3 regions of the Comamonas kerstersii genome follow, and region 2 is predicted to be linked to each of the others. Evidence: predicted binding sites of a transcription regulator. Region 2 holds the regulator's gene; each other region holds the start of a gene.
What was found. Region 2 encodes LexA, which represses DNA repair genes until DNA is damaged. Its sites were predicted from a motif close to ACTGTATNNNNATACAGT; they were not measured.

Region 1 (5,544 bases), 410 kb from region 2:
GCCTATGGCGAACGTGGGCGCGTGGTGCTGTTCATCGTCACGATTGCCGTGATTGCCCTGATCGTGGTCAACCTGCTGCGCTGGATTGACTACCTCACCCGCTTCGGGCGCATGGGGGAGACGATGGGCCGCGTCGAAGACGCCACCCGCACCGCGCTGCAGCAGTGCCTGGCGCAGCCCTATCTGGGCGGGCAGTGCTGGCCGTTTCCGCAGCACCCGCCGCAGGCAGGTATTGCGATTGCTGCAGAGCAGGTGGGCTATGTGCAGCACATCGACATGCCCGCGCTGGCGCAGGCTGCCAAGGAGGCAGGAGGGACGATCTACATGGGAGCCACACCGGGCAGGCATGTGTTTGTGGACTCACCGCTGGCGTGGCTGGTGTGCAGTGCACAGACATCGCCCGAAGTGCTGGAAGCGGCTTTGTCCGCCATACGTGCCAGCTTCAGCGTAGGCAATGAGCGCAATTTTGAGCAGGACCCGCGTTTTGGCCTGGCGGTGATGTGTGAGATCGCCTCGCGGGCACTCTCTCCTGCCACCAATGACCCGGGCACGGCGCTGGACGTGATTGCGCGCAGCACCCGGCTGCTCAGTGTCTGGGCGCAGGGGCTGCGTGAGCGCGAGGCGCAGGAAATTGCTGCTGACTACCCGGAGATCTTCGTGCCCCCGCTGCGCAGCGCAGACCTGTTCGATGACGCCTTCATGCTCATGGCACGCGATGGCGCAGGGCTGGTGGAAATTCAGCTGCGCCTGCAAAAGTCACTGGCGGCGCTAGGGCGCATTGGCCATGGCGAATTCCGGCAAGCCGCGCGCGAACAGGCTGAACTGGCGCTGGCGCGTGCCGATGTGGCCATGGCACTGGAGCACGACAAGCAGCGCCTGCATGCCCTGGTGCAGGAGTTAAGGCAGCAAAGCTGAGGGCGCAGCCGCCGCGTCTTTGACGGCTGCAATGCGCTGCACGACGCGCTCTGGGCTGTGGCGCAGGCCGTGCTCATAGACCACCACCTGCCAGCCGCTGCACACCTGCAGCAGCTCGCCGGGGGCCAGCAGAAAGTCTGGGCGCGAGGGCTTGCCGTAGGCGGCATTGCCCTGGCCAAAGGTTTCATAGATCAGCAGGCCACCATCGCGCACGCTGCCCAGCACCTGGGGCCACAGCGGCCGCCACAGGTAGTTGGTCACCACCACGGCATCAAACTGCTGGCCGGGCAGGGGCCAGGGGCCGTTTTCAATATCCGCTTCAATGGCGCGCACGCTGGCAGGCAGCTGTGCCAGGGCTTGCGGATTGCGGTCAATACCGGTGACATGGTGGCCCAGTGCCGCCAGAAAGCTGGCATGGCGGCCATTGCCGCAGGCCACGTCCAGCACCTGTGCGCCTGCAGGCAGCAGATGGGCAAAGCGCTGCACCCATTCAGAAGGGGCAGAAAGTGCAGACAGTGCAGAAGGTGCGGTCGCAGGCGTGCTGCCCTGCGGCAAAGCAATAGAACAAGTCATGGGGTGTGGGGTCAGAAGCAGGCCCAGACCTGGTCTGCCAGCGTCAGCATGAAGTCGGGCTGCAGGTACATGGCAAATACGGCCAGCAGGGCCAGGCAGACCACCACCCAGATCACGCCGCGCAGCCACGCGGGCAGTCTGGGCATGGAGGAGGGGGGAGAGGTGGTGGACATGCCTGTTATTGTGACAGCAGTGGCTGCAGCTTACGCCGCCGTTGCTGCCTGACGCTGCAGTGGCGCTTCACGCACGGGCAGGTTGACGAGGGCGGCAAATACGCCCAGCGCAATCGACAGATACCAGACCATGTCGTAATTGCCATTGATGTCATACAGATAGCCGCCCAGCCACACGCCCATGAAGCTGCCAATCTGGTGGCTGCAGAACACAAAGCCACCCAGCATGGACAGGTGTTGCACGCCAAAGATCTGTGCAATCGTGGCGTTCGTCAGCGGCACGGTAGACAGCCACAGAAAACCCATGGCTGCGGTGAACAGGTAGACCGACCAGTCCGACAGCGGAGTCAGCAGGAACAGCACCGTGACTACCGAGCGCATGCCGTAGATGCCTGCCAGCACATAGCGCTTGCGCATAGGGTACTTCTGGCCCAGATTGCCCGCCAGATAGGTGCCAAAGATATTGAACAGCCCCACCAGCGCCAGCCCCACGCTGGCCACATGGGGCGACATGCCAAAGTCCTTGAGGTAGCTGGGCATGTGCACACCAATAAACATCACCTGAAAGCCGCAGACAAAGTAGCCCGCCGTCAGCAGCACAAAGCTGGGGTTGGTCCATGCCTCCTTGAAGGCCTGCAGGGTGGACTGCTGGCGCTGCACGGGTTTGCCTGAGGCAAAGCCCGGCTCACGCAGGCCAAAGGCCAGTACGGCAATGATGAGGGCCATCACCGCCAGAATCATCAGCGCATTGCTCCAGCCAAAGGCGCTGATCAGGCCGCCCTCTACCGGCACCATGAAGAACTGGCCAAATGAGCCCGCCGCCGCCGTCACCCCCATGGCCCAGCTGCGCCGCTCCGGGGGAATCTGCCGCCCCAGCACACCATAGACCACGGCGTAGGTCGTGCCTGCCTGGGCCATGCCAATCATCAGCCCGGCAAACAGCGCAAACAGCAGCGTGGTGGGGGCCAGCGCCATGCCCACCAGCCCCAGTGCGTAGAGGATGGCTCCGCCAATGAGCACTTTGAAGGCCCCCATGCGGTCGGCAATCATGCCGATGAAAATGCCAAAAATGCCCCAGGACAGGTTCTGGATGGCAATGGCCAGCGAGAAGCTCTCACGCGTCCAGCCCATGTCCTGCGTAATGGGCTGCAGCCACAGGCCGAAGCCGTGGCGAATGCCCATGGACAGGGTGACGACCATGCCGCCGCACAGCAGCACCTGCAGCATGGGCAGGCGTTGCGGCGTCGTTTGTTGTGTATGGTTTTGCATGACAGCAATGTAGCGAAATGCGTTTGCAAAAGCTGCAACCTGCGCGATATGCATTGCACAAAGCTGCCATCGAATGGCACGATGGACGTTTTCAGACCCGTTCACCCCCGCCGCCATCCGGTGCAGCCATGCCCGCCTGTGGGCCTGTTCAGCTGGCATGCGGCATGGGCGTGAGCGGTGCCCATGCGGGGCCATGTGCCCTATTGCAGCCGGAGTCGACGATTGGTTACTGTGAATTTATCCAGCACTGAGCTGTGGCCGGAACTACAATCCGCCCCCATGGCAGCTAAACCCTCTACTTCTGCATCCGCCTATTCGGAAGGCTCAATCCGTGTTCTCAAGGGCCTGGAGCCCGTCAAGCAACGCCCCGGCATGTACACCCGCACCGACAACCCCCTGCACATCGTGCAGGAGGTGATCGACAACGCGGCGGACGAAGCACTGGCCGGATACGGTAAAAAAATCAAGGTCACATTGCACAGCGACGGCTCCGTCAGTGTGGAAGACGATGGCCGCGGCATTCCCTTTGGCCTGCACCCTGAAGAAAACGCTCCCGTGGTGGAGCTGGTCTTTACACGCCTGCACGCTGGCGGCAAGTTCGACAAAGGCAATGGCGGCGCGTACAGCTTCTCCGGCGGTCTGCACGGCGTGGGCGTCTCGGTGACGAACGCTCTGGCCACGCGCCTGGAAGTGACGGTGCACCGCGACGGTCAGGTCGCTTCTCTGGCCTTTGCTGGCGGTGATGTGGTTGAACCCTTGACCACCCGCGACATGGCCAGCGGCGACCGCAAGCACGGCACCACGGTGCGTGTGTGGCCGGATGCCAAATACTTTGACAGCGCCAACCTGCCCATGCATGAGCTGGTGCACCTGCTGCGCTCCAAGGCCGTGCTCATGCCCGGTGTGAGCGTGACGCTGACCAACGAAAAGAACAAGGACGTTCAGCAGTGGCAGTACAAGGGTGGCCTGAAGGACTACCTCTCGCAGACGCTGAATGCCGACCCCGTCATCCCGCTGCTCGAAGGCGAAGCTTATGCCGACAAGCACAGCGACACCTTCAGCGAAGGCGAAGGCGCCGCCTGGTGCCTGGCCTTTACCGAGTTGGGCACGCCCGTGCGCGAAAGCTATGTGAACCTGATTCCCACCACCGCAGGCGGCACGCATGAAAGCGGCCTGCGCGATGGTCTGTTCCAGGCTGTGAAAAGCTTTATCGAGCTGCATGCGCTGCTGCCCAAGGGCGTCAAGCTCATGCCTGATGACGTCTTCGCCCGTGCCAGCTTTGTGCTCTCGGCCAAGGTGCTGGACCCGCAGTTCCAGGGCCAGGTCAAGGAAAAGCTTAACAGTCGTGACGCCGTGCGTCTGGTCTCCAGCTTTGTGAAGCCCGCCATGGAGCTGTGGCTCAACGCCAATGTGGAGCACGGCAAAAAGATTGCAGAGCTGGCCATCAAGGCTGCCCAGACCCGCCAGAAAGCGGGTCAGAAGGTGGAAAAGCGCAAGGGCTCCGGCGTGGCCGTGCTGCCCGGCAAGCTCACCGACTGCGAAAGCCGCGACATCTCCGTCAATGAAGTGTTTCTGGTGGAGGGCGACTCCGCCGGTGGTTCGGCCAAGATGGGCCGCGACAAGGAAACCCAGGCCATCCTGCCCCTGCGCGGCAAGGTGCTCAACACCTGGGAAGTGGAGCGCGACCGCCTGTTTGCCAACAACGAAGTGCACGACATTTCTGTAGCGATTGGCGTAGACCCCCATGGCCCCGATGACGAGCCTGACCTGTCCGGCCTGCGCTACGGCAAGATCTGCATCTTGAGCGATGCGGATGTGGACGGCTCCCACATCCAGGTGCTGCTGCTGACACTCTTCTTCAAGCACTTCCCCAAGCTCATCGAGACAGGCCATGTCTACATCGCCCTGCCGCCGCTGTTCCGGGTGGACGTGCCTGCGCGCGGCAAAAAGCCTGCGGCCAAGGTCTATGCGCTGGACGAGGGCGAACTGAACGCTATCCTCGACAAGGCCGCCAAGGAAGGTGTGGCACGCGAGAAGTGCCAGATCAGCCGTTTCAAGGGCCTGGGCGAGATGAACGCCGAGCAGCTGTGGGAAACCACCCTCAACCCCGACACGCGCCGCCTGCTGCCCGTGCAGGTGGAGGATCTGGACCTCGCCACTTCCGAGCTCATCTTCGGTCAGCTCATGGGCAAGGGCGAAGCCGCCGCACGCCGCGAGCTGATGGAACTGCACGGCAACGATGTGGAAGTGGACATCTGAGCCCGTGCCCGCCACGGCCTGTCGCCTTTTTCTTTTTTCAGCAGCAGTGCGCCACCATGCGCACTGCCTTATCTGACAAGGCTTGCTGCCCCGGCAGCAGCCCACCCCCGACATACGTATGAGCGATCAACCCGAAGTCGAAGCAGTTCAACCCTCTACCGTAGCAGCACCTTTGCTCGATCTGGCCACGCAGGCCGCCGGTGATGCGCTGGAGCTGGGCCAGTACGCCCGCCGTGCCTATCTGGAATACGCGCTGAGCGTGGTCAAGGGCCGTGCCCTGCCTGATGTGGCCGATGGCATGAAGCCCGTGCAGCGCCGCATTCTGTACGCCATGGGCCGCATGGGCCTGAGCTAC
Region 2 (5,544 bases):
CGTCTGCGGGGTTGGCAATGACTTCCCCTGCGCCCTTGGTGAAAGCAGCCAGGAACTGCTTGATCGCCTGCGGGTTTTGTTCAATCAACTTGGGGTGGGCGATGATGACGTTGCCGTAGTGCTTGACGCCGTGGTCGGCATACTGCATGAGCACCACGTCTTCGGCCTTGACGCCACGCGCTTCCAGATTGAGCAGGCTGGTGAAGGTAAAGCCGGTGATGGCATCTACGTCACCGCGCACCAGCATGGTCTCGCGCAGCGGTGGGTCCATGGAAATCCAGGTCACATCACTGACCTGGTTGGCCTTGGCAAAGGTGGGAAAGGCTTTGCGGCCTGCATCAAACACGGGCGCGCCCATTTTTTTGCCGCTCAGATCTGCTGCTGTCTGGATGCCGCTTTTCTTCAGTGCCATGACGGCGGCAGGGGTGTTGTTGTAGACCACCATGACGGCCACGGGCTTGTTGGGTGCATCCGGGTTGTTGGCATGGAACTCCATGAGCGAAGCCATGTCGGCAAAGCCCATGTCGTAGGTGCCAGAGGCCACACGCTGCACGGCTGCGCCCGAACCGCTGCCTGCGTCAATCGATACATCCAGCCCCGCCTGTTTGAAGTAACCCTTGGCGGCAGGCTGCAGGAACAGGGCTGAAGGCCCTTCAAAGCGCCAGTCCAGCAGAAACTTGATGGGCGTGCTTTGGGCATGAGCGAGGCCAAAGCTGCCAGCCAGCGCCAGTGCAGCGGTTGCTTGCAAGAAAGTGCGTTTGTGCATGGAGACTCCCGATGTATGTGGTGGTCAAAACAGCCGCAGCACGGTATGGAGGTGCTGGCGGCAGTGTTGGGTCTCCAGATTCAGCAAAAGCTATGCCTGCTTTTTGTATGCAGTTTTTGTATGTTGCTTGCGCAGCTGGTCTGTACTGGTGCAGTCAGTGTGATGGCATGCACTGTTTTGAAGCGCTGTGGAGGTACAGATACTTGGGAGCGCTGGTATGTGTGCACGTCGCTTACCGTTGTGGATAGCGAATGCTTAAAAATAAATAGCAGCTAGCGCTCGTAAAAACAGGGTTTTAGATAGTTTTGAGCCTGAAATCATTCATACATAGGCGCTGGCTGCTATGTATTCAGGTGTTGGCAGGCTGATTGAAGCAGTTGTGCAACCCCGCTGTGAGGTGGTGTGGATGATCTGCGCCTGATCTGCGTTGTGGTCGTTCCGCCTGCGCCAGTAGCGCTCTCATGGGCGCGCACGGCTGTTCTGAAGGGGGGAGGTGGGCGCTTGCGTGGCAGGCCGAGACGGCTGTCTCACATCTTTGGCAGCCTGCAGTGCAGGACGGCTAGCGTGCAGGCGGCTGCGGGTGGGGCGACTGTTTTTTGGCCCGCTCCCAGGTCACGCGGACATCGGTCTGTGCCGCGGGGCGGTAGGTGAAGTGGCGGCCCAGCAGTCCACCAGTGCTGGGTTGCACGGGCTGGCGTGGCTTTGGAGTGTCTGGCGTGTTCATGCTGCGAGCTCCTTGTGTCAGGTACACACAGTACCTGCGCTACAGACAGACATTACGCTGCTCCTGCTCTGCCAGTTGTTCCAAAGCAGCGCAGACGTCTGACAGCCGACCGCTCATGACAAAGCGGGTGCGATCCGGGTCGTGGGCACGGCGCAGCAGGCGCACGTTGTGGGGCAGCGCCTGAGGCAAGAAGTGCGCCTCATTGCTGGCCATGGTGGCCGTGGTGATGCGAGACATAGGCAGCTGGCAGAAAGTCATGGACATGGTGGTCTCCTGAGAAGCAGAGGACAGGCTAGAGCAGGCAAAAACTCTCCCTGCGGCGCGTGTGCGCAGCATGGCAAAACGGGAAAAAGGAGCGGGTGGCGGTTTAGAGCTGGAGGCTGTTGCGGATCAGACCAACGGCCAGACCTTCAATCGCAAAGCTTTCTTCCTGGCGGACGTGGATGACGGGGTAGTCCGGGTTCTCTGGGTGCAGCTCAATGCCATGGGGCGTTTTCTGCAGGCGCTTGACGGTGACCTCATCGCCCAGACGGGCGACAACGATCTGGCCATTGCGTGCTTCGTGCGTGGTTTTGACGGCCAGCAAGTCGCCGTCCAGGATGCCCGCATCGCGCATGGACATGCCGCGCACGCGCAGCAGGTAGTCAGGCTTGGTGGGGAACATGCTGCTTTCCACCGCAAAGCTCTGGTCAATATGTTCTTGCGCCAAAATGGGTGAGCCAGCAGCCACGCGGCCTACCAGAGGCAGCAGCATGGGCTGCATCTCAGGCATGGGCAGATCAAAGTGGGTGCCACGTGCGGCATTGATGCGGCGCACGGTGTCGCTGACCAGGCGAATGCCACGCGAGGTACCACTGACCAGCTCCAGCACGCCCTTGCGTGCCAGGGCCTTGAGGTGTTCTTCTGCGGCGTTGGCCGATTTAAAACCGAGGGTGCGTGCGATTTCTGCACGGGTGGGTGGTGCGCCCGTGCGTGCAATGGCGTCCTGGATGAGGTCCAAAATTTGCTGTTGCCGGGGGGTGAGTGTGGTGTGCTCCATGCCTGTCCTTCAGAAAGGATAACTGTGTGTTTATCCAGTACCTGTATTTTTAACCAGTTCCATAAGGGATGCAAGTGTTAGCAACAAGAAAAATCGTGGTCCTGGGGACCGGGGGGACGATTGCAGGCCAGGGCGCAGCCATGGGCGGCAGCGTGGGCTACAAGGCGGGGCAAATTGGTGTTGCTGAGCTGCTACAGCCCATTGCACAGCTGGCCTTGCAGGAGCACTTTGCGCTGGAGGTAGAGCAGGTCGCACAGCTCGACAGCAAAGACATGGATGTGCAGACCTGGCAGCAGCTGGCGCAGGCCTGCCAGAAGTGGCTGGCACAGGAGGATGTGGCAGGCATCGTCATTACCCATGGCACAGACACGCTGGAAGAAACCGCGTGGTTTCTGCAGCTGGCACTGCAGCCAGCCAAGCCTGTGGTGCTGACCTGCGCCATGCGCCCGGCCACCGCGCTTTCTGCCGATGGTCCTGCGAATTTGCGGGATGCGCTGATCTGTGCCGCCAGCAGTGTGGCAGGGGTATGGATGACCGCCGTGGGAGAAATTTACAGTGCGCAGTGGGTGCGCAAGGTGCATCCTTATCGTGTCAACGCATTCGCCTCGGGTGCGCAAGGGCCTGCAGGCTGGGTGGAAGAAGGGCGTGTGCGCTGGGCTTCTGAGCTGCAGCCACAGGCATGCACTGTGAAGCAGGCTCTACCGGCTGCAGTCTGGGATAGGCCTGCTGCCCAGTGGCCGTGGGTGGAAATCGTCACCAGCACTGCGCTGGCGCGGCCAGAAGCTGTGGATGCACTGGTGGCTGCAGGGGTTCAGGGCCTGGTGGTGGCAGGTACGGGCAATGGTTCTATCCACCAGCGCCTGCTGGAGGCATTGCAGCGCGCCGTGGCGCAGGGCGTGCCAGTGTGGCGCTGCACGCGCTGTGAGCAAGGTGTGATTGTGCTGGCCGATGGTGAGCGAGATGCCAATGTGGTGGCACTCAGCCCCGTCAAGGCGCGCATCAGCCTGATGCTGGCGTTGCTGCAGCAAGCGCCACACAGCCTGTAGACAGGCATGAAAAAAGCTGCCCGAGGGCAGCTTTGCAAATGCGTGTCACGCAGAGGATCAGGCGTCCAGTGCAGCAAAGACGCGAGCGGTGATTTCATCCACACTGCCCATGCCGCTGATGGAACGGTACTTGGGAGCCTTGGCAGGCTCTTCCTTGGCCCAGTTCTGATAGTAGTCCACCAGAGGGCGGGTCTGGCTGCTGTACACGTCCAGACGCTTCTTGACGGTTTCTTCCTTGTCGTCGTCGCGCTGCACCAGAGGCTCGCCAGTCACGTCGTCCTTGCCTTCCACCTGGGGTGGGTTGAACTTGACGTGGTAGGTACGGCCCGAAGCGGGGTGCGAGCGGCGACCGCTCATGCGCTCGATGATGGCTTCAAAAGGCACGTCGATTTCCAGCACGTAGTCCAGATCCACGCCAGCAGCCTTCATGGCGTCAGCTTGGGGGATGGTGCGGGGGAAGCCGTCGAACAGGAAACCGTTGGCGCAGTCAGCCTGCGCAATGCGTTCCTTGACCAGGTTGATGATCAGGTCGTCGCTCACGAGCTGACCAGCTTCCATCACGGCCTTGGCTTGCAGGCCCAGAGGAGTGCCAGCCTTGACGGCAGCACGCAGCATGTCACCGGTAGAGATCTGGGGGATGCCGAACTTCTTGCAGATGAAGGCGGCTTGCGTGCCCTTGCCGGCGCCGGGTGCGCCCAACAAAATCAGTTTCATGGAGATCCTCGATATGTAGAAATTCTTGGCGGAGCGGGGCTTTTTCAGATGGAAAAAGCAGGCGGCAGCCGCACGTTATCCGCTCAAGGATAGCACGCACGGCCTTGTCAGGGGCTTACAGCGCGGCCAATTTGCACGGGCAGGCTGTTTTCGTGCGGCCATCGCAGGCGCTTGACAACTATGCATTGGGGTGCTTGCTGTGATGCGTATCGGGTATAGGTCAGGGTTTTCTCATCCGCCGATGAAAAGCCATGACAGCGGCAAGCAACTATCAAAAAAGAGAGCGGCTTGCGCTAGTTTTTACACGGTTTGCAAAACAAATGTTTTGCAAACATAGAAGCAGCAAGCGGTAACTGCTCCTATTTTAATTGAATATTTCAGAAATTACTGAAATATGAAAGCCTTAGTCATGCTGGAAGTGGGCACGTACGCGTTCCAGATCTTCGGGTGTGTCCACGCCAGCGCCCGGGGCCTGCTGCGTGATATGCACGGCAATCTGGTGACCATGCCATAGTGCGCGCAGCTGCTCCAGCGACTCTGTCTGCTCCGTGGGCGCAGGCGTGAGCTGTGGAAACTGGCGCAAAAACCCTGCCTTGTATGCGTATATGCCGATGTGGCGCAGCGGGGTAAAGCTGCTGTCTGCACTCCACCACTGCTCGCTGGCGCGGTCGCGGTGAAAGGGAATGGGGGCACGGCTGAAATAGCTGGCCAGACCCGCAGCGTTGCAGACCACTTTGACCACGTTGGGGTTCAGGTATTCATCCCGGCTGGCGATGGGGTGGGCGGCTGTGCCCATGCTGGCCTGCGGTGCCTGAGCCAGCACCTGGGCCACGGCATCGATCAGCGCGGGGTCGATCAATGGCTCGTCACCTTGCACATTGACCACCATATCTTCACCGCTGAGGCCCAGTTTTTCGCAGGCTTCAGCCAGACGGTCGCTGCCGCTGGGGTGGTCAGCGCGCGTGAGCACGGCTTCCACACCATGGGCGGCGCAGGCCTGCACGATGGCATCGCTGTCGGCAGCGACAACCACGCGGGCTGCCGCGCTCTGGCGCGCCTGCATGGCTACGCGCACGACCATGGGCAGCCCGGCAATATCTGCCAGCGGCTTGTTAGGCAGGCGGCTGGAGGCCAGGCGTGCCGGAACCAATACGATGAACGCCATGGCGCTTACCCTTCCAGCTCGCTGTCTTCCAGAGGACGGGCCTCGTTTTCGAGCAGGATGGGCATGCCGTCACGCACGGGATAGGCCAGA
Region 3 (5,544 bases), 590 kb from region 2:
CAGGCGCTGCAGGCTATTGCAGAGGCAGGTGCTGAAGGCATGCGCATCTTCACCCGTGTCTATGCCGATGCCGCGCTGGCTGCCGCACAGGCAGCCGATGCGCGTGCTGCAGCAGGCATTTGCCTTGGGCCGCTGGATGGGCGCATTGTGTCCATCAAGGACTTGTTCGATGTGGCGGGCGAGCCCACCACGGCTGGCTCTAAAGTGCTGCGTGAGGCAGCCCCTGCTGCGCAGGATGCCGTCATCGTGCAGCGCCTGCGTGCTGCCGGTGCCATCGTGATTGGCAAGACGAACATGACGGAGTTCGCCTTCTCCGGCATTGGTATCAATCCGCACTACGGCACACCGGGCAATGCGCATGACGCAACACGCATTCCCGGCGGCTCCTCCTCAGGCGCAGGCGTGGCGGTGGCGCGCGGCATGTGCGAGATCGCGATTGGCTCGGACACCGGTGGCTCCATCCGCATTCCTTCCGCACTCAACGGTGTCACGGGCTTCAAGCCCACGCAGGCGCGTGTGCCACGTACGGGGGCATTTCCGTTGTCGTTCACGCTGGACACCGTCGGCCCACTGGCGCGCAGCGTGTTCGACTGTGCCATGACCGATGCCGTGCTGGCCCAGCAGCCCTGGCAGCCGCTGGTGCCACGCCATGTGCAGGGCCTGCGTGTAGGCGTGCCGCGTGGCCTGCTGTTCACACAGGCCGATGCGCAGGTGCTGGCCGCCTTCGAGCAGTTCGTGGCCCGGCTGCAGCAGGCACAGGCGCTGGTGCAGGATGTGGATCTGGAGGACTGGATCACCGCGCCATTCCGTCTGCAGGAGCAGGGCACGCTGATCGCAGCCGAAGCTGCACACATCCACCAGGACTTGCTGGCAGAGGGCAAGGTCGAGCAGCTGGACCCGCTGGTGCTCTCGCGCATTCGCCGGGGAGAAACCATCAGCGCGGCGCACTACGTGGGTGTGCAGCAGGCACGTGCGCAACTGCTGCCACAGCTCGATGCCGCCATGGCCGATTTCGACCTGCTGGCCCTGCCCACCGTGCCGCTGCTGGCGCCGACCATCGAAAGCCTGAGCGATGAGGCGCGCTTCCACACCACCAATGTGCTGATGCTGCGCAACACCTCGGTGTTCAACTTCTATGACCTGCCGGCGGTGTCGCTGCCCTTGCCACGCCAGGCGGGCGAGCTGCCTGTGGGCGTGATGCTGGTGGGCCAGCGCGGTGCAGACCGCCAGCTGCTGGCCATGGCTGCGGCCGTGGAACAGCATCTGCAGGCGTAGCGCAAGCCAGCCAGCAGCGGGCTCTGGCCGCAGGTGTTCCACCCATGGCCAGAGTCCCTGCTTCTATAGCACGCACTGCCTGGTTTCTGCAGTGTGCATGCGGCAATCTTGGTTTATTGACGGGTGCTAGACTCGCGCCCCTTATGCAAAACTACAAAGAAACGCCCTTCGATTTAATGGTCATTGACGCCTTTATTGCAGCCAAGTCCTTGACCATCACTGACAAAGCCCGTGTCATTATTGGCCGCTATATGCAAGCGCACTTTGCGGATGAAAACAATCCCCGCATCCCCAAGCTGGCTGCACGCTTGCAAGCCATCAATGCAGCGGCAGCGCTGGAAGAAGACGAAGACGACGAATAAGCTTTGTTTCTTGAGGCCCCCAAAGGTTCTTGCTTGCAAGAACCTTTTTTGTTTTGAGGTGCAGGATTTATAAAAAATATGGCTCTCACGCGATGCAGCAAGCGCTGGCAGCTATATCTGCAGTAGCAAACCAGCCACTGTGGGATAGGCGCAAACCGTAAATCACTGTTTTTCTATACAGTCTTGCCTTCGGTTTTTTGCTGCTTGCTCTCTCATGTCTGCCACCGCTGCGGCGGCTGCCATTGCGCCGCACCGCTTCTATTACCTGCACAACTTTTGCCAGGCGCTGGACTGGATCCGCCAGCGCTACAGCGACTTGCTGGCTGCCCCCGAGTACGCCTGGCTACAGCAGTTCCATGCCTTGCCGCAGCCCTCGCAGGCCCTGCTGGTGCGCATGCTGATGCGGCGCGGGCCATGGTTCAGGGCCAGCAAGCTGCAGTACGACGAGATTGGCGACACCGCACAGGCTGCAGCTCCCTTGCTGGCACTGCAGTGGCTGCAGGCCGATGCCGACATGGACGTGGCCACGCTGTTTGATCTGTACACCCGCGCTGAGCTGCAGCACATCCTGCGCGCGCAGGCACTGCCAGCGCAGCAGCGCAAGCAGGACTGGCTGCAGACGCTGCAGGCGCAGGGCCTGCCCGCACGCCCCTATGCGCAGTGGCACCCCGAGGCCACAGAAACCGGCTGGCGACTTAGCGACAGTACACGCACGCTGTGCGAGCGCTTCAGGCTCATGTTCTTTGGCAATCTGCGCCAGGACTGGTCGGAGTTTGTGCTGGCCGACCTGGGCATTTTTCGCTATGAAAGCGTGCCACTCACCCCGGCTGCGCGCGCCTTCCAGTGCCGTGAAAATGTGGACACCTATCTCGCCATGCAGGTCTGCCGCGAGGCTTTGCACGCGGAAACGGTGGATGCTGCGGCATTGATGGAGCAGCTGGCGCAATGTGCCAGCTCCAATCCCTGGCTGGAGCGCCGCCGTAGCAGGCTGCTGATGCAGCTGGGCCAGGCCTGCGAAAAAGCCCGGGACTGGCAAGCGGCACAGGCCGTGTACGCGCAATGCCGCTACCCCGGCGCACGCCACCGGCTGGTGCGCGTGCTGGAGCTGCAGGGCGAACATGCACCCGCCCTGGCGCTGGCTCAGGCAGCCTTGCAAACGCCGGAGAGCGAAGAAGAGCAGCAAAAGCTGCAGCGCATGCTGCCACGCCTGCTGCGGCATACAGGCACTCCAGCACCACGGCAGCGCGCGCGTGCTGCCGTGGTGGAAGACAGCATGCGCATCGACATCTGCCTGCCGCTGCCCGCTACAGCCTGTAGTGTGGAAGCTGCCTTGCGCAACCACTGGCATGCCGATGATGCGCCGGTGTTCTATGTGGAGAACACGCTGATCACCGCACTGTTCGGGCTGCTGTGCTGGCCTGCCATTTTTGCGCCGGTGCAGGGTGCGTTTTTTCACCCGTTCCAGAGCGCACCCGCCGACTTCAGCACGCCAGACTTTGTGCAGCGTCGTGCCGATGTGTTTGCGCAGTGCCTGGCACAGCTGCAGGACGGGCGCTACCGTGCCACCATCGTGCAGCGCTTTGCCGACAAGCATGGCCTGCAAAACCCGTTCGTGGTCTGGCAGGTGCTGGATGCAGAAGTGCTGCAGCTGGCGCTGGATTGCATCCCCGCCACGCATTTGCAGCGCATGTTCGAGCGCCTGCTGGCCGACCCGCGCAACCACCGCACGGGCTTGCCAGATTTGATCCGTTTCTGGCCTGCCGAGCAGCGCTATGCAATGGTGGAAGTCAAAGCACCGGGTGACAAGCTGCAGGACAACCAGATCCGCTGGCTGCAGTTTTTTGCCCAGCACGGCATTCCTGCGCAGGTGTGTCATGTGACCTGGCACACCGAAGCAGCCACAGCCCTATGCGCATGAGCATTGGCGTGCGCGCTCTGTGCGCATTCACTGCCCGCGAAGGCGATCTGGACTTGCGCTTTACGCCCGCACCCAGCGCGGTGCAGGGCATGCAAGGTCACAGACAGGTGCAGCAAAAGCGGCAGGCCGCCAGTGCCAGCTATCAGGTGGAAGTGGTACTGCAGGGCCAGTGGCAGGACTTGCACATCCATGGCCGCGCCGATGGCTATGAGCCCGCCACGCAGACGCTCGAAGAAATCAAGACCTGCCGTGGTGATGAGTGCAGATGTCCCACTCATTCCATTTACAGCAGCGTTGAACTGTCTGCATGAGCCTGCACCAGACACTCAATCATGGTCTGCGCAGCGCGGCTGGGCTGGGGGGACAGGCGCCACATGGCGACAAACTGGCAGTCGTAGTGAAAGCGCTCGGGCGCAATGGCCTGCAGGTGGCCATGTGCTTCCAGCAAGCGCCCATAGTGCTCGGGCAGAAAGCCGATAAAGCAGCCCGTCTGAATCAGGGTGGCAATGGCTTCCTGGTCAAAGCCCGTGGCCGTGCGGCGCAGGCCCATCTGGCGCGTGACTTCCATATTGGGTGAGTGATAGCCCAGTCCGGCAAAAGCGTGCTGCTGCAGAGTGCTCCAGTCCAGCAGCGCATGGTCTGCACCATGCAGCGGATGGCCGGGCGCGCAGTACAGCAGCATGTGCTCGCCAAATAGATCGCGGTAGACCAGACTGCTGGAGCTGCGGTGCGCCGGAATGATGCCCACCTGATAGCGTCCATCCATGAGGCCGCGCTCAATCTCGTGCATGTGCGTGACATGGAGCTTGATCTCCACCTCTGGCGCACGCTCGTGAAAGCGCTTGAGGGCCAGGTCAATATGCGCCTGCGGGTTGGTTACGGTCTTGTCAAACAGCGCCACTTCAATGCTGCCGCCCAGCCTGTCATGAATTTCATGGATGCGGTTGCGAAACAGATTCACCCCACCCAGTAGCTGCAAGGTGGCTTCATAGACCTGTACCCCTTCCGGTGTGAGTGCAAAGCCTGCGCGGCCCCGGCGGCAGAGCACCAGGCCCAGGCGCTCTTCCAGGTCCTTCATGTGGCGGCTGAGCGTGGAGGTGCTGATGTTCAGCTCCAGCTCGGCCGCAGTCATGCCGCCGCATTCGACCACGCTTTTGAAGATGCGCAGCAGGCGCAGGTCCATATCGCTGACCTGACCGAGCAGGGCACGTTGGCGGGAAGTGGTAGCAGGGGAGTGGGGCATGGTGCTGGAGCCAAGCAAGGGGCGTACCGTCATGCTGCATTTACTTGCATGAATTGGCAAGTAAACATGGGCAAGCCAGCATTCATAAAAGTAAGTTGGGGCCCAACAATGCCTGCATGGACACCAATTGCCAGGAGCTAGCCATGGACTTCACCGATCTCTCCACCATCCCCCAGAGCGCTGCCGCCATGGATGCGCAGTGGCTGGACGCCCACTGGATGCCGTTTACCGCCAACCGCAACTTCAAGACCCAGCCACGCATGGTGGTGGGCGCGCAGGGCGCGTATTTGCGTGATGCACAGGGGCGCGAGATTTTTGATGGCCTGTCAGGTCTGTGGTGCACGGGGCTGGGCCATGGCCGCAAGGAAATTGCCAACGCCATTGCCAAGGCTGCGCTGGAGCTGGATTACGCCCCGGCGTTTCAGTTCGGCCACCCGCTGTCGTTTGCGCTGGCCAACAAGATCAAGCAGCTGACACCTGCGGGGCTGGACTATGTGTTCTTTACGGGTTCGGGCTCGGAGGCGGCAGACACCTCTTTGAAGATGGCCCGCGCCTACTGGCGTGCCAAGGGGCAGGCCGGCAAGACCCGGCTGATTGGGCGTGAGAAGGGCTACCACGGCGTGAACTTTGGCGGCATTTCCGTGGGCGGCATTGCAGGCAACCGCAAACTCTACGGCCAGGGCATTGAGGCCGACCATCTGCCCCATACCCAGCCGCCACTGGGCACTTTCGCCAAAGGCATGCCC

Region 1: B5M06_RS10340 (DNA topoisomerase IV subunit B) is a predicted target of LexA. The motif match lies at 3,159-3,176, and genes of this name have one in related genera.
Region 3: B5M06_RS09500 (VRR-NUC domain-containing protein) is a predicted target of LexA. The motif match lies at 1,802-1,819, and genes of this name have one in related genera.

Annotation. Positions count from the first base shown of each region.
Region 1 is NZ_CP020121.1:2,209,999-2,215,542, forward strand. It holds gene B5M06_RS10325 (DUF2254 domain-containing protein) at 1-915, shown strand, start outside; gene B5M06_RS10330 (class I SAM-dependent methyltransferase) at 898-1,488, opposite strand; gene B5M06_RS17010 (hypothetical protein) at 1,500-1,661, opposite strand; gene B5M06_RS10335 (MFS transporter) at 1,692-2,888, opposite strand; gene B5M06_RS10340 (DNA topoisomerase IV subunit B) at 3,210-5,189, shown strand; gene parC (DNA topoisomerase IV subunit A) at 5,308-5,544, shown strand, end outside.
Region 2 is NZ_CP020121.1:2,617,057-2,622,600, forward strand. It holds gene B5M06_RS12300 (ABC transporter substrate-binding protein) at 1-766, opposite strand, end outside; gene B5M06_RS17045 (hypothetical protein) at 1,326-1,490, opposite strand; gene B5M06_RS12305 (hypothetical protein) at 1,530-1,754, opposite strand; gene lexA (transcriptional repressor LexA) at 1,858-2,529, opposite strand; gene B5M06_RS12315 (asparaginase) at 2,598-3,575, shown strand; gene adk (adenylate kinase) at 3,633-4,289, opposite strand; gene kdsB (3-deoxy-manno-octulosonate cytidylyltransferase) at 4,693-5,454, opposite strand; gene B5M06_RS12330 (Trm112 family protein) at 5,460-5,544, opposite strand, start outside.
Region 3 is NZ_CP020121.1:2,024,023-2,029,566, forward strand. It holds gene B5M06_RS09490 (amidase) at 1-1,275, shown strand, start outside; gene B5M06_RS09495 (hypothetical protein) at 1,419-1,637, shown strand; gene B5M06_RS09500 (VRR-NUC domain-containing protein) at 1,852-3,555, shown strand; gene B5M06_RS09505 (hypothetical protein) at 3,546-3,866, shown strand; gene B5M06_RS09510 (LysR family transcriptional regulator) at 3,839-4,831, opposite strand; gene aptA (omega-aminotransferase AptA) at 4,942-5,544, shown strand, end outside.